3 regions of the Azospira sp. APE16 genome follow, and region 3 is predicted to be linked to each of the others. Evidence: riboswitches for the same ligand, from Rfam matches in the RefSeq annotation. Region 3 holds a riboswitch; each other region holds the start of a gene.

Evidence for each region. A riboswitch is a leader RNA that binds a small molecule or an ion and turns the genes downstream of it on or off. The one in region 3 is predicted to bind cobalamin.
Region 1: it holds a riboswitch for cobalamin, as region 3 does, so the genes downstream of both, cbpA (modified peptide precursor CbpA) here and ACLSSQ_RS01790 (TonB-dependent receptor domain-containing protein) in region 3, are expected to answer to the same signal.
Region 2: it holds a riboswitch for cobalamin, as region 3 does, so the genes downstream of both, ACLSSQ_RS12400 (TonB-dependent receptor domain-containing protein) here and ACLSSQ_RS01790 (TonB-dependent receptor domain-containing protein) in region 3, are expected to answer to the same signal.

The regions. Positions count from the first base shown of each region.
Region 1 covers NZ_CP179682.1:160,927-170,407, forward strand. The annotation lists gene ACLSSQ_RS00810 (chemotaxis protein CheW) at 116-2,773, shown strand; cobalamin riboswitch at 3,081-3,236, shown strand; gene cbpA (modified peptide precursor CbpA) at 3,344-3,514, shown strand; gene cbpB (peptide-modifying radical SAM enzyme CbpB) at 3,511-4,881, shown strand; gene ACLSSQ_RS00825 (ABC transporter permease) at 4,972-5,772, shown strand; gene cutA (divalent-cation tolerance protein CutA) at 5,833-6,174, shown strand; gene ACLSSQ_RS00835 (protein-disulfide reductase DsbD) at 6,179-7,963, shown strand; gene ribA (GTP cyclohydrolase II) at 8,114-8,737, shown strand; gene ACLSSQ_RS00845 (riboflavin synthase) at 8,855-9,457, shown strand; gene ribBA (bifunctional 3,4-dihydroxy-2-butanone-4-phosphate synthase/GTP cyclohydrolase II) at 9,463-9,481, shown strand, end outside.
Region 2 covers NZ_CP179682.1:2,580,813-2,590,293, reverse strand. The annotation lists gene ACLSSQ_RS12415 (cobaltochelatase subunit CobN) at 1-3,429, opposite strand, end outside; gene ACLSSQ_RS12410 (DUF2149 domain-containing protein) at 3,413-3,754, opposite strand; gene ACLSSQ_RS12405 (MotA/TolQ/ExbB proton channel family protein) at 3,732-4,340, opposite strand; gene ACLSSQ_RS12400 (TonB-dependent receptor domain-containing protein) at 4,355-6,634, opposite strand; cobalamin riboswitch at 6,838-7,092, opposite strand; gene ACLSSQ_RS12395 (ribonucleotide-diphosphate reductase subunit beta) at 7,244-8,428, opposite strand; gene ACLSSQ_RS12390 (ribonucleoside-diphosphate reductase subunit alpha) at 8,425-9,481, opposite strand, start outside.
Region 3 covers NZ_CP179682.1:345,419-354,899, reverse strand. The annotation lists gene scpA (methylmalonyl-CoA mutase) at 1-595, opposite strand, end outside; gene ACLSSQ_RS01835 (GntR family transcriptional regulator) at 926-1,582, shown strand; gene ACLSSQ_RS01830 (enoyl-CoA hydratase/isomerase family protein) at 1,658-2,434, shown strand; gene ACLSSQ_RS01825 (cation acetate symporter) at 2,529-4,202, opposite strand; gene ACLSSQ_RS01820 (DUF485 domain-containing protein) at 4,202-4,522, opposite strand; gene ACLSSQ_RS01815 (sulfite exporter TauE/SafE family protein) at 4,766-5,569, opposite strand; gene ACLSSQ_RS01810 (EVE domain-containing protein) at 5,559-6,029, opposite strand; RNA gene ssrS (6S RNA) at 6,101-6,280, opposite strand; gene ACLSSQ_RS01800 (cell division protein ZapA) at 6,318-6,647, opposite strand; gene ACLSSQ_RS01795 (hypothetical protein) at 6,644-6,847, opposite strand; cobalamin riboswitch at 6,990-7,201, shown strand; gene ACLSSQ_RS01790 (TonB-dependent receptor domain-containing protein) at 7,294-9,129, shown strand; gene ACLSSQ_RS01785 (FecCD family ABC transporter permease) at 9,140-9,481, shown strand, end outside.

The sequences.
Region 1 (9,481 bases), 180 kb from region 3:
GCCAGCCCGCTGCCTGTCGTTCTCCATAAGGCCCGACCACCACCGCACGACCTCCCGTATTCCGACTGGCAGGGGCCCTCACGCCCACCGCCGGCGCCATCCTAGGAGGAGTGCCATGCACGACGACAACCAGGGCCTGGTGGAGGCCTTCATCCCCTTCATGCGCAGCGTCGCCCAGTGCGAAAAGCAGCTGGAGAACCTCAATTTTACCTGGGGGATGATCGAGGCCACGGCCAAGATGAACTGCCCGGCCGAGGCCAAGACCATCCTGCCGACCATGGGCGCCACCCGGGAGGGCTTCGGCCGCCTGGAGCGGCAGCTGATCGAGAACCTGGTGCAGGAGAACATCCGCAAGGTGGTGCTGGAAATCGGCTCCAAGGCCCAGGTGGCGGTGGACATCCTGATCCGCAACCTCTACGAGCGCACCGCCGACGTGGGTTTCCTGGCCACGGACGAGGATATCCGGGACTTCATCCGCCAGCGCAAGGAGGCGCCGGACCAGGAGACCCTGGAAGGGGAGAAGGCCCGCATCCTGCGCCGCCTGCAGGAGTACCGGGACAAATACACGGTGTACGACGAAATCCTGGTGCTGGACCTCAACGGCCGGGTCATCGCCCACCTGGACGGCGCCAGCCCCGTGCTCTTCTCCCAGGACCCCCTGCTGCAACAGACCCTGCACACCGACGGCTATGTGGAGACCTTCCGCGCCAGTGACCTGCGCCCCGGTCTGGAGCGGGCCCTCATCTACTCCCAGCGCATCGACGACGGCGATAGCGGCGAGCCCCTGGGGGTGCTGTGCCTGTGCTTCCGCTTCGCCGACGAGACGGAGAGCATCTTCCGCAACCTGCGTCGCCGGGAGGACCGTTCGGTGATGCTGCTGCTGGACGCCCAGGGCACGGTGATCGCCTCCAGCGATGCCGACCACGTGCCCCTGGGCCGCCGCCTGGAGCAGGTGCGGGATGCGGATTACCGCATCGTCGATTGGGGCGGCCGCGAGTACCTGGCCAGGACCTGCCCTACCCGGGGCTACCAGGGCTACGTCGGGCCCGGCTGGGTGGGCCATGTCATGGTGCCGGTCAGCTCCGCCTTCCGCGCCGGCCTGGGCCAGGCTGCCGAGAGCCTGCCGGCGGAGGTGCTGGAGGGCGTGCTGGCCCACGCCGACACCTTCTGCCCGGCCCTGGCCGACATCGCCCGGGGCGCCGAGGGCATCAACCTCTCCCTGCGCCGGGTGGTGTGGAACGGCCAGATCATGGCTGCCGACAAGCGGGGCGACCTGCTCAAGCTCAAATCCGTGCTGCAGCAGATTTCCGAGACCGGCGACCGCACCAGCGACCTCTTCGCCCGCTCCATCGCCGACCTCTACCAGACCGCCATCTCCTCCAGCCTGCAGGACGTGCAGTTCATCTCCCGCCTGATGATCGACATCATGGACCGCAACCTCTACGAGCGGGCCAACGACTGCCGCTGGTGGGCCCTTACCTCGGCCCTGCGCCGCAGCATGGCCGCCGGCCGTCCCGGCGAGGCGGAGGCCCAGGCCATGGCCGGCATCCTGGAATACATCAACAGCCTGTACACCGTCTATTCCCGGCTTTTCGTGTACGACCTTTCCGGCACCATCGTCGCCGCTTCCAACCTGCACGGCGACAGCCTCAACCTGGTGGGCAAGAAGGTGGATGCGGGCTGGGTCCAGTCCGTCTTCTACCTGCCCAGCACCCAGCACTACTGCGTCTCCCCCTTCGAGAAGAGCTGGCTCTACGGCGGCCGCCCCACCTACGTCTACAACGCCGCCATCCGTCATCCCGACGATCCGGCCAAGGTGGTGGGGGGCATCGGCATCGTCTTCGACGCAGCGCCCCAGTTCGCCGCCATGCTGGCCGATTCCCTGCCGCCCCAGGCAGGGGCCTTCGCCGTCTTCGCCGAGCGCAGCGGCCGCATCATCGCTTCCTCCGACGAACGCTTCCCGGCGGAAAGCCTGCTGGAGGTGGACAAGAGCCTCTTCGCCGCCGCCAACGGCGAGGGCCGCTCCCGGGTGGTGCAGCTGGCCGGGCGCACCTGGATCGTCGGCAGCACCGCCTCCTTCGGCTACCGGGAATTCAAGAATAGCGGCGACTACAGCAACGACGTGGTGGCCCTGGTGTTCGTCCCCGTCGGCGACGGCAGTGCCGCCGCGGCCCCCCGGGAACGGCGCCCGGCGGTGCTGGAAGGCAGCTACGGCGACCTGCACGCCCGGGGCGGGCAGAGCGTGGAGCTGGCCACCTTCGTCGTCGGCGACAAGGTGTATGGCCTGCCGGCGGCCGAAGTGCTGGAGGCGGTGGACCCGGCCCGGCTTTCCCCCATGAGCGGCTCCCGCCGCTATCTTTGCGGCGTCATCAGCTTCCAGAGCGGTGGCGGCGACAGCGGCACCCTGGTACCGGTGGTGGATATGCGCTTCCTTCTCAACTACCCGGCCAAGGAGGTGGACAACCACAGCCAGATCGTCGTGGTGCGGGTGCGGGACGGCCTCATGGGGCTGCTGGTGGACGATCTCTATGCCGTGCCCGAATTCGACGCCGAGCGCCTGGAGCCGATCCCGGAGATGATCCGCCAGGACGCCGGCTACGTGCAGGCCATCATCAAGCCGCGCCAGCCGGACAGGGAAAAAATCCTCCAGGTGCTGGACCCGGAGCGCATCTGCGGCGCAGCCCAGAGAAAGCCGGAGTCCGCCGCAGGCGTCGAGGCACCGCGCCCGGCGGCGCCCCTGCGGGCCATCGGCGGGCCCGGAGGCGGGCGCTGAAGGGGGAAGGGCAAGGGGGAAGGGCAAGGGGGAAGGGCAAGGGGGAAGGGCAAGGGGGAAGGGCAAGGGGGAAGGGCAAGGGGGAAGGGCAAGGGGGCAGGGCAAGGAGGCAGGGCAAGGAGGCAGGGCAAGGAGGCAGGGCAAGGAGGCAGGGCAAGGAGGCAGGGCAAGGAGGCAGGCGCAGGGCTGCCGGGCAAAAATCCGACCCCGGACAGAGGCGCTTTACCTGGATCAAATCCAGCTGCCGTCGGCCTTGACCCTCCCCGGGCCGGCGGCCAGAATCCGCCCCCATTCGGCTTCCGCTTTCGGAACACGGTGCAACTCCGTGGCGGGCCCGCCGCTGTAATCGGGGACGGTCGTTCCACGGCGTGGTGCAGTTTCTCCACGCCACCCACTGCCGCAGCAAATGCGGCGGGAAGGGGGAACCCAGTAGCAGGACCGGTCGATCCGTAAGCCAGAAGACGGGCGGAAGTCGTGGAGTTCCAGGCAAAGGGCTCCGGCGGCATGTTTCTTTCGAGACAGGCCGCCGGAGCCCTTTTGCTTTTTTTCATACCTTCGCGGGAGGACCCCATGAAAGCCACCACTCAAGTTACCAGCCAAGCCACTACTGCCCAGCAGGCCGCTGTCCAGCCCACCCAGGCCGCCGCCCCGGCCCCGGTCATCGCCAGCCGCAAGTCCTGCAACCCGGACGGCATCGGCCTCTCCCACTACGTCCTGATGGATCGGAAGGCGGCCAAGTGAACGGTCCGGCTCCCCATCTGCCCCGGCTGCAGCCCTACGACATCGGCCATGAGCGCTACGTGGCCCTGCTGCACCCGGAAACCGCCTTCTGGTCCCTGGTGGACAAGGACCGGGTGGAGGCGGAATTGTGCGGCAGCGAGCTGGCCGAGCGCTTCCAGGCCCAGGCGGCAAGGTTCGCCCAGGAAATCCACGCCCTGCGCTTCGAGCTGAAGCCCTCCGGCGTCTATGTGAACCCGACGGAACGCTGCAACCTGGACTGCACCTACTGCTACATCCCCGACACCCTGCGCCGCCACGGCAGCGACATGCCGGCGGAACGGCTGCTGGGGGCCCTGCAGCGGCTGAAGGAATACTTCGCCACGGTGATGGACGGCGGCGAGGGGGCGCGCAAGCCCCGCCTCATCTTCCACGGCGCCGAACCCCTGATGAACCGGGAGGCCCTGTTCGCCGCCATCGACCTGTTCCAGGACGATTTCGCCTTCGGTGTGCAGACCAACGGCACCCTGCTCACCGATGCCGCCGCCGACTTCCTCATGCAGCGCAACGTCAGCATCGGCCTTTCCCTGGACGGTCCCACCGCCCCCATCACCAACGCCACCCGCCACACCTGGGCCGGCCAGGGGGTGCACCAGCACGTGCTGCGGGCCATGGAGCGGCTCCAGGGCTACGGCTCCTGGAGCGTCATCACCACCTGCACCACGGAGAACCTGGCCCACCTGACGGACATGGTGGAGCTGTTCCATCGCCACCAGGTGCCCACCTGCATGCTCAACGCGGTGCGCTGCACCCTTTCCGGCGCCCGGGGGGTCAAGCCGGTGGACGGGGATTTCGCCCGGGCCTTCATTGCCGCCCTGGAGCGGACCCACGAGCTGTACCGGGAGACCGGGCGCAAGCTGGTGGTGGCCAATTTCGCCAACATCCTGCTGGCCATCCTGGCGCCCACGGCGCGGCGCCTGATGTGCGACATCTCCCCCTGCGGCGGCGGCCGGGCTTTCTTCGCCCTGGCGGCGGACGGCGGCCTCTTTCCCTGCAGCGAGTTCATCGGCCTGCCGGCCTTCGAGGGCGGCAACCTGTTTACCGACGGCGTGGCGGCAGCCCTGGAGTCGCCAGCCTTCAAGGAAGTCACCGGACGGGACGTGGATAAGTTCGAGCCCTGCGCTTCCTGCCCCATCCGCCACTTTTGCGGCAGTCCCTGCCCGGCGGAGGCCAACGAGATGAACGGCGGCATGGAGAAGACCGGCGCCTTCTGTCAGTTCTACGAGGAGCAGGTGCGCTACGCCCTGCGCCTGATCGCCGACGGCAAGTCCGACAACTTCCTCTGGGATGGCTGGGACCAAGGTACGGAGACGGTTTTCAGCGCCTGCTGAGGCCCGTTCGAGGCCCGTTTGCCCCCGGTCGGCGGCCCCGCCCCGACCGGGGTGCTTACCTTCCGGGCGCCAAGGCCGGATAATGGCGCCATGAATGCCGCCACTTCCTCCGCTTCCCTCTACGCGCCGCCCCGCCTTTCCGCCCGCTGGTTCCCCGTGTGGCAACGCAATTTCCTGGTCTGGCGCAAGCTGGCCCTGCCTTCCATCCTGGGCAACCTGGCCGACCCCCTGATCTACATGCTGGGCCTGGGCTACGGCCTGGGCAGCATGCTGCCGGAGGTGGCCGGCACCTCCTACGTGGCCTTCCTGGCCGCCGGCACGGTGTGCGCCAGCACCATGAACGCCGCCACCTTCGAAGCCCTCTATTCGGCCTTCTCCCGCATGCACGTGCAGAAGACCTGGGAGGCCATGCTCAACGCCCCCCTGGAGCTGGAGGACGTGATGCTGGGCGAGCTGATCTGGGCCGCCACCAAGAGCCTCCTTTCCGGCTGCGCCATCCTCACGGTGATCTTCGTCCTCGGTCTCTCCCATTCGCCCCTGGCCCTGGGAGTGCTGCCGGTGATCCTGCTCACCGGCCTGGCCTTTGCCGCCCTGGGCCTGATCGTCAATGCCCTGGCACCCTCCTACGATTTCTTCATGTACTACTTCACCCTCTTCATCACCCCCACCATGCTGCTTTCCGGCGTCTTCTTCCCCCGGGAACAGCTGCCGGTCCTGGTCCAGGGGCTGACCGAGGCACTGCCCCTGACCCACGCCGTGCAACTGGTGCGGCCCCTGCTGCAGGGCCAGGTGCCGGCCAATGCCCTGCTGCACGTGGCGGTGCTGCTGGCCATCACCGCCGTCGCCTTCCTCGTCGCCCTGGTGCTGACCCGGCGCCGCCTGCTGCGCTGAGATGGCGGCAGGCGCAGGCAGATCAAAACGCGAAACGCCGCTCTCGGCTAAGATGGCCCCATGACCACCTCCAAAAAAGCCAACCCGGTACTGCTGGTGCAGACCAATTGCCCGGACGGCGAAACCGCCGCCCGCCTCGCCGCCGCCCTGGTGGATGCCCGTCTGGCGGCCTGCGCCAACGTGCTGGCGCCCTGCGCCTCCATCTACCACTGGCAGGGCAAGGTGGAGATGGCCACCGAGACGCCCCTGCAGCTGAAGACCGCCGCCGACCGCTTCCCCGAACTGCGGGCCCGCCTGCTGGAACTGCATCCCTACGACGTGCCGGAGATCGTTGCCTGGCCCGTGGCCGAAGGGCTGCCCGATTACCTCAACTGGGTCGTGACCGAGACCCGCCCCGAGTGACGCCGTGATTGCTTCCCTGATTTCCCCGTTGTGGCGCCGGCTGCTGCCGTGCCTGATCCTGCTGGGCCTGGCCCTGCCCGTGGCCGCCCAGGAATTCCTCGATCCCCTGGTGGCCTTCAAGCCCGAAGCCCGGGCCCTGGACGACAAGACCGTGGAGGTGCGCTACAGCATCGCCAAGGGCTATTACCTGTACCGGGACAAGTTCAGGTTCGCCGCCGAGGGCGCCACCCTGGGCACCCCCGTGTTCCCCGCCGGCAAGCAGAAGCACGATGACAACTTCGGCGACGTGGAGGTCTATTACAAGAGCGTGGCCATCCGCCTGCCGCTGAGCGCCAACCAGTCCGGCCCCATCACCCTCAAGGTGACGGCCCAGGGCTGCGCCGATGCCGGGGTCTGCTACCCGCCCCAGGAACAAAAGCTCAGCGTCACCCTGCCGGCCCCGGGCAGCGCCCCGGCCGCAGTGCCCGACGCCGCCGGCGACGAGAGCGGCCATATCGCCGGCCTGCTGCAGAACGCCGGCTTCTGGCTGGCCGTCTCCACCTTCTTCGGCTTCGGCCTGCTGCTGGCCCTGACGCCCTGCGTCTTCCCCATGATCCCCATCCTCTCCGGCATCATCGTCGGCCAGGGGCATCACGTTTCCCGCAGCAAGAGTTTCCTTCTCTCCCTGGCCTACGTGCTGGGCATGGCGGTGACCTATGCCGCCCTGGGGGTGGCCGCCGGCCTCACCGGCACCCTGCTCTCCGCCGCCCTGCAGAATCCCTGGGTGCTGGGCGCCTTCGCCGCCGTCTTCGTGGTGCTGTCCTTCTCCATGTTCGGCTTCTACGAGCTGCAGTTGCCCAGCTTCCTGCAGAGCAAGCTGTCGGAAGAGGCCAGCCACCTGCACGGCGGCCACCTGGCGGCGGTGTTCGCCATGGGGGCCCTGTCGGCGGTGATCGTCGGCCCCTGCGTCGCCGCCCCCCTGGCCGGAGCCCTGCTTTACATCGGCCAGAGCGGCGATGCGGTGCTGGGCGGCGCCGCCCTTTTCGCCATGGCCCTGGGCATGGGCGTGCCCCTGCTGCTGGTGGGCCTCTCCGCCACCACCCTGCTGCCCCGGTCCGGCCCCTGGATGGAAGCGGTGAAGAAGGCCTTCGGCGTCATCCTCCTCGGCACCGCCCTGTGGCTGGTGTCGCCGGTGCTGCCGGCGGCCCTGGTGATGGCCGGCTGGGCCCTGCTGCTGATCGTGCCGGCCGTCTTCATGCACGCCCTGGACCCCCTGCCGGCCACGGCCAAGGGCTGGCAGCGCTTCTGGAAGGGCATCGGCATCGTCATGCTGCTGGCCGGCGCCGCCCTGGTGGTGGGCCTGGCGGCCGGCTCCCGGGACCCCCTGCAGCCCCTCAAGGGCGTGGTGGCGGCCAATGCGGCGGCGGGCGGCGGGGCCGAGGCTCCCGCCCTGCCCTTCGTCCGGGTAAAATCCGTGGCCGACCTGGAAGCCCGGGTCAAGGCGGCGGGCAAGCCGGTGATGCTGGATTTCTATGCGGACTGGTGCGTCTCCTGCAAGGAAATGGAGCGCTTCACCTTCGCCGACCCCAAGGTCCGGGCCAAGCTGGCCGGCTTCACCCTGCTGCAGGCCGACGTCACCGCCAACAGCGAGGACGACAAGGCCCTGCTGCAGCGCTTCAAGCTGTTCGGCCCGCCCGGCATCATCTTCTTCGATGCCGCCGGCCAGGAAATCGCCGGCCTGCGGGTGGTGGGCTTCCAGGAGGCCACCCCGTTCCTCCAGGTCCTGCAGCGGGTGGCCCCGGGCGCCTGATTGGTGAACCGGGTTGATCTTTTCGCCCGATATTTTTCGCTTTTGGCCCGGCCCCGTCTGGCCTAATATGGCATGACCCCATGGGGAGTTGCCTACCGCCGCGGTGGGCCTGCCCAGAGAACAGCTCAATAAAATTCAACTTATAACAACATGACTTCCACCCCTTCCCTGCCGGCCGTGGCCCTGGTGGCCAGCTGCGAACTGCCCACGCCCTGGGCCGTCTTCCGCCTGCACGGCTTCCAGGAAACCGCTTCCAGCAAGGAACATCTGGCCCTGACCCTGGGCCAGGTGGGCGACGGCGTGCCGGCCCTGACCCGGCTCCATTCCGAATGCCTCACCGGCGACGGCCTCTTTTCCCTGCGCTGCGACTGCGGCCCCCAACTGGAGGCGGCCCTGGCGGCCATCGCCAAGGAAGGCCGGGGCGTGCTGCTGTACCTGCGCCAGGAAGGCCGGGGCATCGGCCTGCTGGACAAGCTGCGGGCCTACGCCCTGCAGGACCAGGGCCTGGACACGGTGGACGCCAACCGGGCCCTGGGCCTGCCCGACGACGCCCGGGACTACGGCGTCGCCGCCGCCATGCTCAACACCCTGGGGGTGCCGGCGGTGCGCCTGATGACCAACAATCCGGCCAAGGTATCGGCCCTCACCGCCCGGGGCGTCAATGTGACCGAGCGGGTGCCCCATGTGGCCGGCCGCGGCCCGCGCAACCAGGACTACCTGGAAACGAAGGCGGCCCGCATGGGCCACCTGCTGCCCTGGCTGGAACAGGACTAGGTTCCACTTGCCGGCGGCCGTGGCCGCCGTCCCCCCCAGGGGCGGTCCCCATCCGGAGCCCCCCGGTGCGGCGTGATAAAATCCCCTTCCCCAACCCCAAAATTCCGAGATAAATCCATGTTTTCCGGTATCGTCGCGGCCGTCGGTCGCATCACCCATCTGACCGCCCGTGAGGCCGGCTTCCGGCTGACCGTGGAGCCCGGCGGCCTGGACATGACGGACGTGGCCCTGGGCGATTCCATCGCCCACAACGGCGTCTGCCTCACCGTGGTGGAAAAGACCCCCAGCCACTACTGCGTGGACGTTTCCCCCGAGACCCTCTCCTGCACCGTGGGCCTGGCCGAGCCCGGCCCGGTGAACCTGGAGAAGGCCCTCTGCCTGGCGGACCGCCTCGGCGGCCACCTGGTCTCCGGCCATGTGGACGGGGTCGGCACCGTGACCCGCTTCGACCTCATCGGCGAAGGCAAGGAAGCCAACCGCCTGCTGCAGATCGAGGCGCCGGCCGAGCTGGCCAAGTACATCGCGCGCAAGGGCTCCATGACCGTGGACGGCGTCAGCCTCACCACCAACACGGTCAGCGGCAGCACCTTCAGCATCAACCTCATCGCCCACACCCTGGAAGTCACCACCCTGAACCGCCTGCACGTGGGCGCCAAGGTGAACCTGGAAGTGGACCTCATCGCCCGCTACGTCGAGCGCATGCTCAATCCGGAAGCCTGAACGCCATGAATGCCGCTACTGCCA
Region 2 (9,481 bases), 1.6 Mb from region 3:
GCGGTCGGCCACGTAGGTCTCGTACATCTCCTGCCACTTGGCGCCGTCCACCGCCTCCGGCACGGTGACCTGCCAGCCCCACAGGTGCTCGGTCACCTTCATGACGAAGCGGGCGCCGGCATAGCCTTCCTTGAGCATGGCCTTGACCCATTCCGGGTTGGTGTAGCGGGTCCGCATTTCCCGGCCCATGAACTTGTCCAGGGTCTCGTGCTTGCCGCCCTTGCCGTCGGCCAGGTTGAGCACCAGGGTTTCCGGCGACTTGCCGTTCACCTGACGGATGGCCATGGCCGTGGCGCCCAGGTACTGGAACACGTCGTCGTTGTCCAGGGTGCCGTAGAGGTTGGAGGAGCGGGAATGGATGGCCGCCTTGGCGTCCTTCAGGGCCATCTTGAAGATGTCCACCGCCAGGGCCGCGCCGCCGGGGCGGTCGCCCCAGTAGCCCTGGCCGAAGAGATGGCCGACCCGGTTGAAGTACACGTCGGCCACCTGGCTTTCCTTATCCCAGGTGTTGGCGGCCTGGACCACGTTGTCCACCCCGGTGCCGTAGGCGCCGGAAGGTTCGGTGAACACCCGCACCGCCGCCAGGCGTGCCGCCTCGGCCGGGGCTATGCCCCGCTGCTCCAGGGCCTGGCGGGTCTTGCCCACATTGGCACGGATGGGGTTGTCGTCCTCCTCCAGGTCCTTCACTTTGGAAACGGCCTCGTCCACCAGCAGCATCAGGGTCGGCAGGGCGTCCCGGTAGAGGCCCGAGGGCACCACGGTGACGTCCACCCGGGGCCGGCCCAGGTCGCGGCGGGGAATGATCTCCAGGCCGCTGACCCGGCCCCGTTCGTCCCATTGGGGCTTCACTCCCAGCAGGGCGAGGATTTCCGCCTCGGTGACGCCCTCGTGGCGCATGGCCTCGGTGCTCCACAGGTTGAACACCACCCGGTCCGGGTACTGGCCGTGGCGCTGCCGGTAGTCGGCGACGAACTTCTCGGCCAGGCTGCGGCCCTGTTCCCAGGTGCCCGGAGTGGGCAGGCGGGAGGGGTCGAAGCCGTAGAGGTTGCGTCCCGTGGGCAGGGAGTCCGGATTGCGGATCGGGTCGTTGCCCCGGCCGGCGGCCACGTAGCGCCCGGCCAGCCCCGCCTCCAGGGCGTCCAGCTCGGCCTTGCCGCTGGCTTCCATATTGGCCATCAGGGCTTCCAGGCGGCGCTGGTATTCGGCCGGGGCCAGCTTGCCGGCCAGGGCCAGGATGGCCTCGGCGGTGCTGCGCTGCATCTCCCTGGGCGGAGCGATGCCGAAGGTGTGCAGGCCATAGGGGGCCTGGTGTTCGCTCACTTCCTTCAGGTAGTGCTCTAGTTCCTCCACCTCCTCGCCGTTGGCTAGGGTGTCCTTGCCGATATCCTTGAGCACGCCCAGCTTGCGGGCCTGGGCGTTGATCTCGCCGAGGGCGGCCGCGGCGGCGGATTCGCTCTTCTGGGCCGCCACCACGTAGTCGTCGATGAGGCCCCGCAGCTTGACCAGCTCCAGGTTGAGGCTGGCCCTGTCGAAGGGGGGCGTCATGTGGGAGATGATGGTGGCCATGCCGCGCCGCTTGGCCTGCAGGGCCTCGCCGATGTCGTCCACGATGTAGGGGTAGAGCTGGGGCACGTCGCCCACCATGGCCTCCCCCGGATCGGCGGCGGTGAAGCCCACCTCCTTGCCGGAAAGCCATTCATGGGTGGCGTGGGTGCCCACATGCACCATGGCATGGGCCTGGTAGCCCTTCTGCAGCCACAGGTAGAAGGCCAGATACTGGTGGTGGGGCGGCAGGGCCACGTCGTGGTACATCTTCTTGATATCGCCCTCCCAGCCCCGGGAAGGCTGGGGCGCGAAGACCAGATTGCCGTAGCGCTGGGCGGGGAAGACGAAGTGGGGCTTGCCCTTGCCGTCCTTCCACAACATCACCCTGGAGTTTTCCGGCTCGCCCCAGGCCTGGACCATGGCGCGGCGCAGCTTTTCCGGCTGGCGGTCGAACCATTTGCGGTAGTCGCTCACCGGCAGCAGCATGGCGTGGCCGCTGCGCACCATTTTTTCCAGGGCGCCGGGGGCCCAGTTGCCGATATTGGTACCGTGTTCCCGCAGGGCGTCGAACAGGGCTTCTTCCGTGGCCGGGCGGCCCTGGGCGTTGTAGCCGGCCTGCTCCAGGCGGGAGAGGATCTGCCACAGGGAGCGGGGCAAAACGTTGAGATAGGAGGCGCCGATGTTCTCCTTGCCCGGCGGATAGTTGTAGTAGATCACCGCTACCCGCTTGTTGGTGTTGAGCTCGTAGCGCAGCTCCACCCATTTCTTCACCCGGTCCGCCAGGCGCTCGATGCGCTCGGGGATGGGGGCCTCCACCACGTACTCCAGGCCGGTGCGAGGATCGCTCAGCCGCTCCTTGGAGGCCACCACGGTGGGGGCCACGGCGCCGGCGAATTCGGCTCCGGCGATCTGCCAGGCCCGCTCGTTGAGGCTCAGGCCCATGGGCGAATCCTCCCATTCCTGGCGGCTCTGGTTGAAGAGGGAGAGGGCATTGACCACGGGTACGTCCAGGGCCTGCATGAGCGGGACGGTCTTCTCCGGCACGTTGCCCATCTTCAGGGCCAGGCCCACCAGGGCCGCCACCCGGGCCTTGCCCCTGGGGTCGATGAAGTACTGTTTGACGGCATTTTCGGAAGGAAAGCCGAAGGCCGGGGCGACGTTGAAGCCCCGCCGCTCCAGGCTTTCCACCATGGCTTCGAGCAGGGCCGAGCGGCCGGCCTGGGCCGTGACCCGGTTGAAGACGATGCCCACCCAGACCCGCTCGGCGGCGCCGGGGCGCTGCCGCAGGTAGTCCGCCGCGTAGTCTTCGAAGCGGCTAAAGAGCTGGCCGCTGCGGGGATTCCACAGGGCCACGGCGGGGAAGGGGCGGGGCGGCGGAGCCGCCAGGGGCAGGCCGAATTCCCGGGCCAGGGCCAGGCGCAGCATGGCGGCGTAGTTGTCCACGCCGCCGGCCTGGGCGTAGGCCCGCAGTTCCTCGTTGCGGGTCAGGCCCGCATCCCGTTCCCCTTCCTCGAAGGGCGAGCCGACGGCGTAGGCCTTGGCGCCGCGCCGGTTGATTTCGGCCACGGCGGGGGCAATTTGCTTCGCCAGGTCCCGGCCCATGTTGTAGATCAGGGCCAGGTCGGCTTTGGCCAGGGCTTCCAGGTCCGCCGGGCTGGGCTGGGAGGAGGAGGCGATGTGGAAGCGCACCTGCTTCAAGGCCGGCTCCTGCTGTAGCTGTTGCACCGCATTGACCGCCGTCAGGGTGGCCGGGTCGCCGGGGAACAGCACCAATGACAGGGGCCGGGCCTGGGCGGCCAGGCCCAGGAGCAGCAGGGCCAGGCCCAGGAAGAGGTGCCGGAGGTGGAACAGGATCGGGCGCCTTCCCTCAGTCGGCCGGTACATAGACGATCCTCCCGTCGGGCAGCTTGTAGGCGGTGCCGAGGCGCTCGCCCCGGCCCGAGAGCTTCTGGTCGGTGACCTTGGCGGCTTTGATCTCGTTGCCCTTCTTGGTGATGATCTCCATCTCGCCGTTGGCGTTTTTCTTCACCATGGTCACTTCGGAGCTGGGGTCCAGCAGGTCCATCATGTTGTAGGCCATGAACAGGGCGATCATCATGGAGACGATGAAGACGATGCTGGCGTCGAAGAGGTTGGCGACCCCGGCGATGGGGTCTTCCAGGGCCTCTCCGTCCAGGGAGAAGCGCCTACGCCGCTGCAGCAACCGCATCGTCGGCCTCCGTCTGCAGGTGGTGGGGGAGGGCCTGGCCGCTTTCCGCCAGGGTCAGTTCGGCGGCGTGGGCCATTTCCCGCACGTCGGCCCGCACCCAGCGTTCCCGGGAGAGGGCCAGCAGATAGGCGAGGACCCCGGCGCCCAGGCCGGCCACGGTGGCGGTGAAGGCGGTGACCATGCTGCCGGCCATCTTGGGGATGTTGCCTTCGGCCAGAGCGGCCAGGGAAATGCCCATGGGGATGAGGGTGCCCATGAGGCCCAGGGCCGGCCCCACCTTGATGACGAAGCGGATGCGGTCCAGGCGCCGCGACAGTTCCAGTTCCTCGGCCTGCAGTAGCCGTTCCACTTCGATCTCCAGGCGGCGCGGATAGCCCTTCAGGCGGTGCCGCAGCTGGCCCAGGCGCAGCTTGAAGCTTTCCACCTCCGGCAGATGGCCGCGGCGCCGCTGCCAGGCGTCGAACAGGGTGATGCCCAGTTGCAGGGGCACGTAGGCCACCAGCAGGGCGCAGCCGCCGATCACCGGCAGGTAGAGGGCGGTGGAGACTTGGTAGAGCAGTTGCTCGATGAGGGTGACGATTTCCATGATGGCTCCCAGGGTCAGAACGAGGCGCTCAGCTCGATGAAGGCATTGCGGCCGGGCATCTGGTAGTACTCGTAGTAGGTCTTGTCGAAGAGGTTGTTGATGCCGGCGCTGACCTTGAAATTCCTGTCGAACTGGTAGCTCAGCTTGAGGTTGGCCAGCCAGTACTTGCTGACGCCGCCGTAGACGTTCTTGATGACGTCGCTGTTGTCTTCCTTGCTGAACTGCTCGCCGGTGTAGGCGGCGGAGAGGTAGGCGCGCCACTGTTGCCACTGGGCGTCCAGGGCGAAGTAGGCGGTGTTCTTCGGCACGTAGCGCAGGCGCTTGCCCTGCAGGCCGGTGCCGCTTTCGTCCCGGGTGATCTGGCTGTCGGTCCAGGTGTAGCTGGCGGAGGCCCGCAGCCAGGAGGCGAGGGGCATTTCCGCCGCCAGTTCTATCCCTTCTACCTTGGCTTCGCCGGCATTTGTGGCCACGGCGAAGAAGTCCACGTCGGCCAGGCTGCCGCTGTAAGGGCTGAGTTTGCGGTAGATCATGTCCTGCAGCCGGGTGCGGTAATAGGTGGCTTTGGCCGAGCCCTGGCCGGCCAGGGCTGTCTCGACGCCCAGGTCCCAGGAGGTGGAGGTTTCCGGCTTTAGATCGGGATCGGCCACCAGCAGGCGGCGGCTGCTGATGCTGGGCGTGGCATACATCTCATAGTTGGAGGGGGCGCGGAAAGCCTTGCCCAAGGAACTGCGCAGGCTGGTGCCCGGGGTTAATCGATAGACTGCCGCCATTTTGGGAGAGAAGGCGGATTTGGTACGTTCCTGCATGTCCAAGCTGCCTGTCAGTGTTCCAACATATCGCTGCATCTCCCCTTGGGTGCTCCAGCGGTCATGGCGTCCGCCCAGATAAAGTGTGAGGTCGTCACCAAGGAAAATCTGATCTTGCAGGAACAGTGAGTTGGTACTGCTACTCCCATCGGATTGCTCATTGATGGCGCCGGTGGTGCTGTCCGGGGTGCGCCAGTTCGATAGTTGGTATACCTTGCGGTGCAGCTTGGCCCGGTTGGAGGCGATACCGATGATCAAGTATTGGTTGCTACCCACGGCAAAACCCAGTTGGGCCGATGCATCCAGGGTGGTGTTGGGAGTGCTGGTACGGGTGCCCGGGCCGCCATCGAAGGTGGCACCGCCACCGGAACCGACATAGAAAGCCTCCCGGTCGAAGTAGCCCACATTGGCCTTGAGGTCGTAGCCGTTGCCCAGCTTGCCGTCGAAACCGGCGAAATAGCGGGTCTCCTGGCGGTAGTTGGGATTGCTGGAATTCCAGAAGCTCGATTCCTTGATGCTGCCCAGCTTGTCGCCGTTGATGGAGACGTTGCTGGCGGGCAGGGCGAGGGGAGCGCCGTTCTTGCTCAGGTAGTTGTTGAAGCGCTCGAAGCCGATGCTGCTTTCGCTGCGGTTGAAGCCGGCGAAAAAGCGGGACTGGGCATCCAGGCTGTAATAGACCTTGGCATGCAGGTTGTTGGCGTGGGAGGAAATGGCGCCCTGGTCCCCCACCACATAGGCCTTCTTGCCATCCACCGTGGTGGTGGCCCGGCCGCCCTGGACCGCGTTGGCGCCGCTGCCGGTGGTGCCCACCGGCAGCACCACCAGGTCGCTGCCGGCGAAACCGGCCATGTCCTCGTAGCCGAAGCCCAGGGTGGCGGCCACGCCGTTGTCCCACTTGTTGCGGTAGCTGGCTTCCACCGCATTGCGCTCGCCGTCGCCGAAGCCCCGGCTGACCTTGACCCGGGTTTCCTGCTTGGTGGGCACCTTGGTGATGACATTGACCACGCCGCCCATGGCGTCGCTGCCGTAGAGAGCCGAGGCGGAGCCGGGCACCACCTCGATCTGTTCCACCTCTCCCATGGGAATGCCCATCAGGCTGGCCAGGCCGCCGGCGTTGCCGTCGGAGAGACTCATGCCGTCCACCATCATCTTCACCCGGCCGTCGGAGAGGCCGCGGAAGGAGACGATGGGGGCGGTGTTGATGCGGGTGCTGGTGCCCAGGCCGTTACGCATGTAGAAGCTGGGCACCTTGGCGGTAAGGGCGTCGCCGATGCGCATGGCGCCCGAGGCGTCCAGCTTGTCGGTCGTCACCACGGTGACGGCGGCCGGGGCCTCCAGGGTGGTCTGCTCGATGCGCGAGGCGGTCACCACCACGCTGCCCAGTTCCGTCTCGCCCTGCTCTCCGGCGGCCAGGGCGGCCTGGGAAAAGAGGGCGGCGATGGCGGCGGCCAGGAGGCGCCGCGGTTGTTGGTTGTTGATGCTCCCCATGTTGCTGTCTGACTCCAGTCGATGGCTACCAACCGGGCTTCGGGAAACGGGGGCACAAAGGATGAGGCGCGACCGCCGGCCCGAGGGCAGGCGGCAGAAACTCGGCTCAGAGGGAAAGGCCGGCGCTTCGATTCATGCTCCGCTCCGTCCGCAACCCCGCGGTCGGTGGCAGGTTCGTGCCGGCACCGTCCTCCATGGACGGCGGGCACGCAAAAATCAAAGGCCGGTCTCCGGGCTCGCCAGTCTTGATGTTCCGCCTTCCCAAGCCAGTCGCCGGCCCCGGTGAGGGGGCGACGGGCTGGCTCAGTGGCTGGCGCTCCGGGGAGGAGGGCCGTGGAACATCCGCACTGGCTTACCGTTGCGGGGGCAGCCGAAGCTTGGGGCCGTGATGGCCGTTACTTCGTTCCCGTTTCACCCGGCGGCTGCTGCCGCCGGACACCTTTGACTGCTAATGGCTCCCTGGGGAGCCGGGATCGCAACTGCAGGCGATCAGGAGCGCGATCATACCCCCAATCCCCTCTATGACAAAAGTCTGCGTCCTGGGCTGCCCCATCCCCGCCAGAGGCCGGGGCAGCGTCCAGGGCACGACGCCGCTGGTTGCCGCCCGGCTCAGTCCCAGGCCAGGGCGCCGCCGGTCTGGTACTCGGTGACGCGGGTTTCGAAGAAGTTCTTTTCCTTGCGCATATTGGCCTGTTCGTCGAGCCAGGGCAGCACGTTCTCGGCGCCGGGGAAGGGCTCGGCCAGGCCCAGCTGGCGGGCGCGGCGGTTGGCGATGAAGCGGAACTGGTCCCGGTGCAGGTCGGCGTTGTAGCCCAGGATGGGCTCCCGCAGGATGTAACCGGCGTAGGCCGACTCGGCGGCTTCCGCCTCTTCCCACAGGGCCTTGACCTGGACCGGGTCCAGGGTCAGGTTTTCTTCCTGCAGGAGCTGGCGCACCACCCGGATGCCGAAGGCGCAGTGCAGCACCTCGTCGCGCATGATGTACTGCAGCTGCTCGGCGGTGCCCTTCATCAGGCCCCGGCGCTGCAGGGCGAAGATGGGGGTGAAGCCGTTGTAGAACCAGCAGCCTTCGAAAATGCCGGCGAAGAAGAGGTAGGAGAGGGCGAATTCGTGCAGGTTGTCCCGGTCCGTCAGGTCGAAGTCGGAACGCATCACCCGCTCCAGGCGGCGGTTGGCCAGGGCGATCTTGCCGTGGATTTCCGGCACCACCCGGTAGCGGTTGTAGATTTCCTTCTGGTCCAGGCCCAGGCTTTCGATGCAGTGCTGGTAGGTCCAGGTGTGCAGGGCCTCTTCATAGACCTGGCGGGCCTGGTAGATCTGCAGCTCCGGCGCGCTCATCTTCTCCATCACCGCCAGGCCGATGTTGCGCATGGCCAGGATGTCGGAGGTGGTGAGGTAGGACAGCACGTTCTCGAAGACGTGGCGCTCGGCCGGCGTCAGCTTGTGGTTGTAGTCGTGCACGTCCTGGGCCATGGAGATTTCCAGGGGCGTCCAGTGGTTGCGGTTGGCGTTGAGGAAGAACTCCCAGGCCCAGGGGTACTTGAAGGGCGCCAGCTGGTTGATGTCGGCCTTGCCGTTCACCACCCGCTTGTCTTCCGGGTTGATGGGGGCCAGGGAGATGCCGCCGGCAGGCAGGCGGGGCGCCGCTGCCGGGGTGGTGCCGGCCAGGGGCGACGCCGTTCCTGCCTGGGCGGGCAGGGGGGCTGGGGATGCTTGCCGGGCGGGCGTTGCAGCCGGGGTAGGCTGGGCGGCGGTGGGTGCGTCGTCCCAGTCGTCGAAACGCAGTTGGCTCATTGGCAGGCCTCGCAATCCGGGTTGTCGATGGAGCAGAACTTGGGCTCGGGCGCGGCGGGGGCGGCGGCCCGGTCCACCGGGGAACTGGTCTTTTCCATGGCGGTGGCGCCCAGGGTGCGCAGGTAGTAGGTGGTCTTCAGGCCCTGGGTCCAGGCCAGCTTGTAGATCTCGTCCAGCTTCTTGCCGGAGGGGGCAGCCACGTAGAGGTTGAGGGACTGGGCCTGGTCGATCCACTTCTGACGGCGGGCGGCGGCCCGGATCAGCCAGGTGGGGTCGATCTCGAAGGCGGTGGCGTAGCGGGCCTTCAGCTCGTCCGGGATGCGGTCGATGGGGCCGAGGGAGCCGTCGAAATACTTGAGGTCGGAGATCATCACCTCGTCCCACAGGTTGAGGGCCTTCAGGTCCCGCACCAGGGATTCGTTCACCACCGTGAATTCGCCGGAGAGGTTGGATTTGACGTAGAGGTTCTGGTACTCCGGCTCGATGGCGGCGGAGACGCCGATGATGTTGGAGATGGTGGCCGTGGGCGCAATGGCGACGCAGTTGGAGTTGCGCATGCCGACCTGGGCGATGCGCTCGCGCAGGGCGTCCCAGTCCAGGGTGGTGCTGCGGTCCACTTCCACATAGCCGCCCCGGGCATCTTCCAGCAGCTGCAGGGAGTCGATGGGCAGGATGCCCTTGTCCCACAGGCTGCCCTTGAAGCTGGAGTAGCGGCCCCGTTCCTCGGCCAGGTCGGTGGAGGCCCAGTAGGCGTGGTAGCAGACGGCTTCCATGGAGCGGTCGGCGAATTCCACGGCGGCCTCGGAGGCATAGGGCAGACCCAGGCGGTGCAGGCAGTCGGAGAAGCCCATGATGCCCAGGCCCACGGGGCGGTGCCGCACGTTGGCGTTGCGCGCCTTGGGGGTGGCGTAGAAGTTGATGTCCACCACGTTGTCCAAGAGGCGCATGGCGGTGCGGATGGTGCGTTGCAGCTTGGCCTGGTCCAGCACCAGCTGGCCGTCCACCAGGATCAGGTGGGCCGGCAGGTTCACCGAACCCAGGTTGCACACGGCG
Region 3 (9,481 bases):
TGTCGTTCTGGATGGTGCCGGACAACTGTTCCTGGGAGACGCCCTGCTCTTCGGCGGCGACGATGTAGCCGGCCAGGATGGGCAGCACGGCGCCGTTCATGGTCATGGAAACGGAAATCTTGTCGAGGGGGATGCCGTCGAAGAGGATCTTCATGTCCTCGACGGAATCGATGGCCACGCCGGCCTTGCCGACGTCGCCCAGGACCCGGGGATTGTCCGAGTCGTAGCCGCGGTGGGTGGCCAGGTCGAAGGCCACGGAAACGCCCTGGCCGCCGGCTGCCAGAGCCTTGCGGTAGAAGGCGTTGGATTCTTCAGCGGTGGAGAAGCCGGCGTACTGGCGGATGGTCCACGGCCGCACGGCGTACATGGTGGCCTGGGGGCCGCGCAGATAGGGGGCGAAGCCGGGCAGGGTGTCGGCGTAGGGCAGATCCTCCACGTCCTTCTTGGTGTACAGGGGCTTGACGGTCAGGCCTTCCGGCGTGATCCAGTTGAGCGCATTGACGTCGCCGCCGGGAGCAGACTTGGCGGCGGCCTTGGCCCAGGCGTCCAGGTTGTCGGAATTGGGCAATTGGGGCTTGGATGCGTCGGCAGACATGTCAGACCTTTCTCGGTACACCCGCCGCATGCCAGGGGCGCTGCGACGGCTAGATTTTCGATTCTACGCCGCCCAAACAGGCGGCGGGGAAGGGCTTGCTAAGGGAGCGCCGGCAGCCATGAACCCGCTTCTCGGCCAGCTTGACATCCCGAGCCCTGGATAATACTGTATCCATAATTATGAATGCAATACTTGCCAACTGGGCTATAATTGCGCCCTGCTTGCAGCTTTCGTAATGCTTGGCTTATTACGTAACGCATAGGGCAAAGACACCAGACTCTGCGTCCGGATTTTCTATATCCTGCTGAATTTCTGTCCCACCGATCGTTCATGAACGCCATCCGTATCGCCCAGCCCGCCCTCTACGAAGAAGTGGCCGAGCGCCTGCGTCAGCGCATCTTTTCCCATGAACTGCCGCCCGGCACCTGGATCGACGAGCAGGCCCTGGCCGAAGACTACGGCATCTCCCGCACCCCCCTGCGCGAGGCCCTGAAGGTGCTGGCCTCCGAAGGCCTGGTGACCCTCAAGCCGCGCCGCGGCTGCTACGTCACCGAGCTGTCCGGCGGCGACATCCAGGAAATCTTCCCCATCATCGCCATGCTGGAAGGCCGTTGCGCCTACGAGGCCACCCAGAAGGCCACCCCGGCCGACGTGGCCCGCCTGCAGGCAATCCAGGACATCCTGGAAAAGGCTGCCGCCACCACCAACATTCCGGCCTACTTCGAGGCCAATCAGAACTTCCACCTGACGCTCTGGGAAATTGCCGGCAATCGCTGGCTGCTGCAGGTAATCCAGGATTTGCGCAAGGTCCTCAAGCTGACCCGCTACCAGTCCCTGTCCGTGGACGGCCGCCTGAAGAAGTCCATGGAAGAACACCGGGAACTGCTGGCCGCCATCACCGCCAAGGACCCGGACCTGGCCGAGAAGGTCATGAAGAGCCACCTCATCGCCGGCAGCGAAGCCATGGCCAAGGCCACCAGCCGCTGAGCCGCGCCAGCCGCACACCCCGGGGCTGCCTGTGCAGCCCCTGTTTTTTTCCACCCCCGCCTTGAAAGAACCGCCATGTCCGGACGCATTCTCGTCTCCCGTGACGGCGACATCGCCACCGTCACCCTCTCCAATCCGGAGAAGCTCAACGCCGTTAACTACGCCATGTGGTGCGACCTAGCCACCGCCATGGCCGAACTCTCAGCCGACTCCAGCCTGCGCTGCGTCGTCCTCACCGGGGCCGGCGAAGCCTTCGCCGCCGGCGGCGACATCGAGGAATTCCTGGTCAAGCGCACCAATCTGGAACAGGCCCTGCACTACCACGACAAGGTGGGCGCCGCCCTGGATGCGGTGCGCGACTGCCCCCACCCCACCGTGGCCCTGATCCGGGGCGCCTGCGTCGGCGGCGGCCTGGAGATCGCCGGCAACTGCGACCTGCGCATCGCCGGCGAAGGAGCCAAGTTCGGCGCCCCCATCAACAAGCTGGGCTTCTCCATGTATCCGGGCGAGATGTCCGGCCTGCTGGCCCTGGCCGGCCCCGCCGTGATGTCCGAGATCCTGCTGGAAGGGCGCATCCTCTCTGCCGCCGAGGCCTACGCCAAGGGCCTGCTGACGCGGGTGGTGGCCGATGCCCAGCTGGAGGACGAAGTCACCGCCACCGCCCGCCGCATCGCCGCCGGCGCGCCCCTGGTGGCCCGCTGGCACAAGCAGTGGATGCGCCGCCTGGCTTCCGGCGCGCCCCTGACCCAGGAAGAAAAGGCCGCCTCCTTCGCCTTCCTCGACACCGCCGACTACAAGGAAGGCCTGGACGCCTTCCTGGCCAAGCGCAAACCCGCCTTCAAGGGCTGCTGATCAACAAACTGCGCTGGCCGCCGGCAACGGCAAAAAGAAAAAGCCCCGGGAAACTCCCGGGGCTTTTTTATGACGCTGACGCTGCAGCTAGCGCTTAGTGGTTGCTGGCGCCGGCGGCACCCAGACCGGTCTGGGCACGCACGTACTGGTCGTCGAAGGCTTCGACCTCGCGCTTGGCCTGGGCGCTGGTATCCAGCTTGGAGACCACGAAGGCGATGAGGAAAGCCAGGGGCATGGAGAACAGGGCCGGCTGGTCGTAGGGGAAGATGGCCTGGGCCTTGCCCAGCACGGTCACCCACACGGCCTTGGACAGCACCACGAAGACCACGGCGGCAGTCAGGCCGCAGATGGTGCCGGCAATGGCGCCCTTGGTGGTCAGACCCTTCCAGTACATGGAGAGGATCAGCACCGGGAAGTTGGCAGAAGCAGCGATGCCGAAAGCCAGACCGACCATGAAGGCCAGGTTCTGCTTTTCGAACATGATGCCCAGGCCGATGGCAGCCAGACCGATGAAGATGGAGGCGATCTTGGACACCTTCAGTTCGGAACCGCCCTTGGGCTTGCCCTTGCAGATCACATTGGCGTAGATGTCGTGGGAGATGGCGGAAGCGCCGGCCAGAGCCAGGCCGGAAACCACGGCCAAGATGGTGGCGAAGGCCACGGCGGAAAGGAAGCCGAGGAAGATGTTGCCGCCGACGAACTTGGCCAGGTGCATGGCCACCATGTTGCCGCCGCCGATCATCTTGCCGCCGACGTTGCCGCCTTCGAAGAACTCGGGGTTGGTGCCGACCAGAACGATGGCGGACATACCCAGCAGCACCACCACCAGGAAGAAGAAGCCGATGAAGCCGGTGGCCACGAACACGGACTTGCGGGCCTGCTTGGCATCCGGCACGGTGAAGAAGCGCATCAGGATGTGGGGCAGGCCGGCGGTACCGAACATCAGGCCTAGGGACAGGGACACCGCATTGACCGGATCGGCCAGCAGGGAACCCGGGCCCATGATCTTGGTGCCGTCCTTGTGCACTTCGGTAGCCTTGGTGACCAGGGTTTCGAAATCGAAACCGAAGTGGGACATGGCCAGCAGCATCATCAGGGTGCCGCCGCCAAGCAGCAGACAGGCCTTGATGATCTGCACCCAGGTGGTGGCGATCATGCCGCCGAAGGTCACATAGACCATCATCAGCACGCCCACCACGACCACGGCCACCTCATAGTCCAGGCCGAAGAGCAGCTTGATCAGCTGGCCGGCGCCGACCATCTGGGTGATCAGGTAGAACAGCACCACGGTCAGGGAGGAGATGGCAGCCACCGTCCGCACCTTGCTCTGATCGAGACGGTAGGAGGTGATGTCGGCAAAGGTGAAGCGGCCCAGGTTACGCAGGCGCTCGGCCATCAGGAACAGGATGATGGGCCAGCCGACGAAGAAGCCGACGATGTAGACGAAACCGTCATAACCCTTGGCGAACACCATGGAGGTCAGACCCAGCAGGGTGGCGGCGGACATGTAGTCGCCGGCAATGGCCAGGCCGTTCTGGAAACCGGTGATGCCGCCGCCGGCAGTGTAGAAGTCGGCGGTGGACTTGGTGCGGTTGGCGGCCCAGTAGGTGATGCCCAGGGTGGACAGCACGAAGGCCACGAACATGGCGATGGCAGCCACGTTCAGGGGCTGCTTTTCAGCCTCGCCGACGGTGCCGGGACCGGCATAGGCGGCACCGGCGGCCAGCAACAGGCCCAGCAGGGGCAGGAAGCGGGACAGGTTACGCATTATTGGGCCTCCTTGGTGGCTTCCTTGATCAGTTCGGCGTTGATTTCGTCGAACTTGCCGTTGGCGCGATGCACGTAGAGGCCGGTCATGACCCAGAAAAGCAGCATCATCAGGGCGGCGATGGGCCAGCCGATGGTGGCGATACGGCCTTCGCCCAGGGGCGAGGCCAGCAGGGTGGGATTGAAGGCGACCACGGCCATGAAGCCGTAGTACAGGATCAGGACCACGGCAGACAGGGTCCAGGCGAAGCGGCTGCGGGTGGCAACCAGCTTGTCGAACTTCGGATTGTTGCGAATCCGTTCGTAGGCAGCGCTGCTCACGAGTGTTCTCCTCAGTTTGAGTATTTGTTTAGGTCGGCAGAAAAGACCGACTCCCCCTCTACCCAGCCCTCCCGGCGGGTTTTCCCCAATGTGGGAAACCCGTATTGCGTCCGGGAACGGACATGGATTACGCAATGATATAACAGTTACGCAAATTTCCATACCCGCCCGTATGTCGCGGCGCAAAAACAAAAAAGGGCCCGCAGGCCCTTTCCATATGCATCAAGGTCGGCAAGCCGCCATCTACATGACGCCATGCAACATCTTGGCTGCCAGCAGCACTAGCACACCGGCGAAAATCCGCTTCAGGGTCGCCACCGGCAGGCGATGGGCCAGACGCGCCCCCACCGGGGCCGCCACCACGCTGCCCGCCATCACCCACAGCAGGGCCGGCAGATAGACGTAACCAACGCTCCAGGCCGGCAGGCCGGCCTCGCCCCAGCCGTTCCAGATGTAGCCCAGGGTGCCGAAGAAGGCGATGGGCAGGCCGAGGGCCGCCGAAGTGCCGATGGCGTTGCGCACCGGCACGTTACACCAGGCCAGGTAAGGCACCGTCAGGGAGCCGCCGCCGATGGCCACCAGGGAAGAGAGGGCGCCGATGACCCCGCCCGCCAGCCCCAGGCCGGCCGGGCCGGGCAGTTCCCGGTGGGGTTTCGGCTTGAAGTTCAACGCCATCTGCAACGCCACGCAGGAAATGAAGCAGGCAAAGAACAGGGCCAGGCCCTGGGTGGAAATGCGCGCGGCGAGCTGGGTGCCCAGCACGGTCCCCACCAGCACCCCCGGGGTGAAGGAGCGCAGCGTGTCCCACATCACGGCGCCATGCTGGTGGTGGGTGCGCAGGCTGGAAATGGCGGTGAAGATGATGGTGGCCATGGAGGTGCCGAGGGCCAGGTGCAGCATCTGCTCCGGCGGGAACTGCTGGCCGGCGAAGATCATGGCCAGCAGGGGCACCATCACGGCGCCGCCGCCGATGCCCAGGAGGCCGGCCATGAAACCGGCAAAGAGGCCCAGACCCACATAGGCCAGCCACCAGAAATCAAAAAGCATCGTTCAGCTCCATCAACTTGCGGGTAATGAATTGCCACTCTTCCGCCGTCACCGGGGTGATGGACAGGCGGCTGCCCTTTTGCAGCACTCCCATGGCCGCCAGGGCCGGATGGCAGCGCAGCTCGGTCAGGGGCACGAAGCGCCCGCGGGCGACGAAGGCCACATCCACGTTGAGCCAGCGGGGCTGCCCGGGCGAGGATTTGGCATCGAAATAGGGACTTGCCGGATCGAACTGGGTGGCATCGGCGTAGGCGGCGGACGCCACCTGGCCCAGGCCGGCGATGCCCGGCACGGCACAGCCGGAATGGTAGAAGAGCACGCCGTCGCCCAGCTTCATGGCATCGCGCATGAAATTGCGGGCCTGGTAGTTGCGCACGCCGAACCAGGGCACCCGGCCGAGACGGGCTAGGTCATCGATGGACACTTCGTCCGGCTCGGATTTCATCAGCCAGTAAGCCATGGGCGAACAGGGGAAAAGAGGGGCCACAAAAGGAAACAGCGCGGTGGATTGCTCGCACCGCGCTGCTGTATTAGGCCCCCGCCTGTGCCGTTAGGCCGGCATCCTGAACCTGAGTTCAGAGTGGTCGCTTGCCGTCCGCATCAGGTGCACCCGACGAAGGGCGCTCACAACAGCGGATGAGTGGTTCGCGGCCGATGCCAATTAGCATTGGTTCAAGGAATATATGGCCTTGACGAACACCGCAGGGGACAATCGGCGGAAACTTTTGCTGGTGCGGCCAAGAAGGCTTCAGAACAAGGGTTCCTGGCCTTGGAGGGCCGCGTCCAACTGTGTTTCCATGGCTCCGATTCTACGCTGAAAGTCAGAGCCGTCAACGGGGGTTTCAGGATTTTCTGCGGGGCTCTCCGCCTTCCCGGCGGAAAGCAGTTCGTGGGCGATATTCAGGGCCGCCATGACCGCCACGCGCTCGGCGGCAGCAGTCTTACTTTTGGCTGCGATGTCCTGCATCTTGCGGTCCACATAGGCGACGGCAGCCAGCAGCGCTTCCTGTTCGCCGGGCGGACAGGCCACCCGGTATTCGCGGCCGAGGATGGCCACGTCGATGAAATTGCCGCTCATGCCTTGCCCTCCTCCGGCAACTGCTCGGCCAGCGCCTCGAGGCGGGCACGGGCCGCCTCCATGCGCTCGACCAGACGCAGGCGCTCGTCTTCCGCGCTGGCCAGTCGGGCGCGCAGTTCCTGGTTCTCGGCCCGCAGGCTGTGGCAGAGGTTGACCACCTGCGCCACCTTGCCCTCGAGGGCATCCAATTGCTTAGTCATAGGCGCGAACTATAGAGGCCAAAAACACGCAAGGTCAAGGACTAAGACCATATTTTGAATGTGTTTTATGCCAAAGCGCCCAGGCGCCGGCCTCGCCATACAGGCAGGTATGGAGTACCATCCGCCCCCGTTGTTCCACCAGGGACAACGCTCCGCGTCAGGTGCCGCGGGAGGAGTCCTCCTCCGCGGTTAAACGGGAAACAGGTGCGCGCCGCCAGCAGCGGCGCAATGCCTGTGCTGCCCCCGCAACGGTAAGGAAGTGCGGGTCCATCACGATGCCACTGGGTCACCCCCGGGAAGGCGATGGATCAAGACTTCCGAGCCCGGATACCGGCCTTGCGCATCGCTGGAAAGCAGCGGGTCGTCTCACTCGCTTGTCACTCCCCTGCTTTCCTCATTGCAACCTGCCCAGCGGGGACGCTCGGGCATGGCAGAAGGAATCCATCATGCAAGCCACATCCCGTTACCAGGCGCTGACCGCGGCGCTGACTCTGGCCCTACTTCCGACGGCCCACGCCGAATCCCAGACCCTGGACCCCGTGCTGGTCACCGCCACCCGGACACCGATGCGAGCCAATGAACTGCTGGCCGACACCACCGTCATCACCCGGGAGGAAATCCAGCAAAAGGGGCAGGTGACCCTCGCCGAAGTCCTGTCGAGCGTGCCTGGCATTTTCATCACCGAAGGCCAGCTGCCGGGAAAGCAGAGTTCTTTCTTCATCCGCGGCACCAATTCCGGTCATGCCCTGCTCCTGGTGGACGGTATTCCCCTGACTTCGGCCACCCTGGGAGAGGCCCCCTTCGACATGATTCCGGCCCAGGAGATCGAGCGTGTCGAGGTCCTGCGCGGCCCGGCCTCGGCCCTCTACGGTTCGGAGGCCATCGGCGGCGTCATCCAGGTATTCACCACCCGCGGCCAAGGGCCATTGACGCCACGTTTCAGCGCCAAGGTTGGCTCCCACAACACGCGGGAAACCAGCGGCGGAATTTCCGGTGGCAATCAGCTGATTTCCTATGCCCTCTCCGCCAGCACCTTCGACAGCGATGGCATCAGCGCCACCCGGGGACCGCTCTCCAATCCGGACAAGGACGGTTATTCCAGCCGCGCTGCCTCGGCCTCCCTGCAGGTCCGCCCTGCCGTCGGCCACGAAGTCGGCATGAGCTACCTGCAGACGGACAATACCAATCACATGGACGGCAACGTCAATTTCGACGACCGGACCAAGACCTCCCTGTCGTCCTGGAACATCTACAGCCGCAACCGCATCCTCAAGGACTGGACTTCCACCCTGCGCATGGGGGAATCCCGGAATGCCGCCGTCACCTATGAGCCAGCCACCCTGCGCCGCTACGAGACGACCCAGACCACCCTCTCCTGGCAGAACGAAATCACTACCCGGCTGGGGGGCTGGCTGGTGGCCGTGGAAGAACAGAAGCAGTCCATCGACTCCAACCAGACCTACACCCTGAAATCCCGGGATACCCACTCCTACCTGCTGGGCTGGAACCAGCTCTTCGGCAACCACCGGCTCCAGGCCAACACCCGGCGCGACCACATTTCCGGCATCGGGGCCAAGGACACCTGGTCCGCCGCCTACGGCTACCAGTTCACCGAACAGCTGCGGGCCTTCATTTCCCAGGGCACTGCGTTCAAAGCACCCAGTTTCAACGACCTTTACTTCCCCTCCACCTGCTACCCCATCTGGGGCTGCTTCGGCGGCAATCCCAACCTGAAACCGGAAAGCTCCAAGAACACCGAGATCGGCATGGCCTGGGAAAATACCGGCCACGAAGCGCGGGTGGTCTACTACGACAACCGGGTCACGGATCTGATCGACTGGGGCAACACGCCGGACAACATCGGCAAGGCCAAGATCACCGGCAGCACCTGGTCCTATCGTGGCACCTGGCACGATCTTTCGGTCAGCACCGCGCTGGACCTGACGCGCCCCACCGACGAAATCACCGGTAAAGTGCTGCGACGCCGGGCTGAAGAACAATTCACCCTGGCCCTTTCCTACAAACTGGGCAACCTGACCTTCGGTGGCGATATGAAGAGCGTCGGCTCACGTTACGAAGACAAGGAAAACCAGAGCCGCATGGGCGGATTCAGCCTGTTCAACGCCTTTGTCCGCCACCCCCTCGACAAGGACTGGTCCATCGAAGGACAGATCAAGAATATCGGCGACCGACAGTACGAGCTCTACCGCGGCAGCGGCGACACCCAGTTCATGACCGCCGGCCGCACCCTGTTCGTCGGCCTGCGCTACACGCCGAAATAACTCACCAACCATGCCCTCCAGCCGTCGCGCCCTGATCGTCATTGCCCTGCTGGTGCTGCTGGCCGGGGTGAGCCTGGTCGTGGCCCTGGCGGTGGGCAGCATCAGCATTCCCCCCGGCGCCGTTCTGCAGGGGCTGCTCGGCGATGCCGAGGCGCCGGGCTACGCGGTGGTGCATAACCTGCGCCTGCCCCGGGCCCTGGCCGCCTTTGCCTGCGGCGGGCTGCTGGCGGTGGCCGGCTGCCTGATGCAGGTGCTGCTGCGCAATCCCCTGGCCGATCCCTATGTGCTGGGCATCTCTGGCGGCGCCGGGGTCGGCGCCCTGGTGGCCATCCTGCTCGGGCTGTCCGCCTTC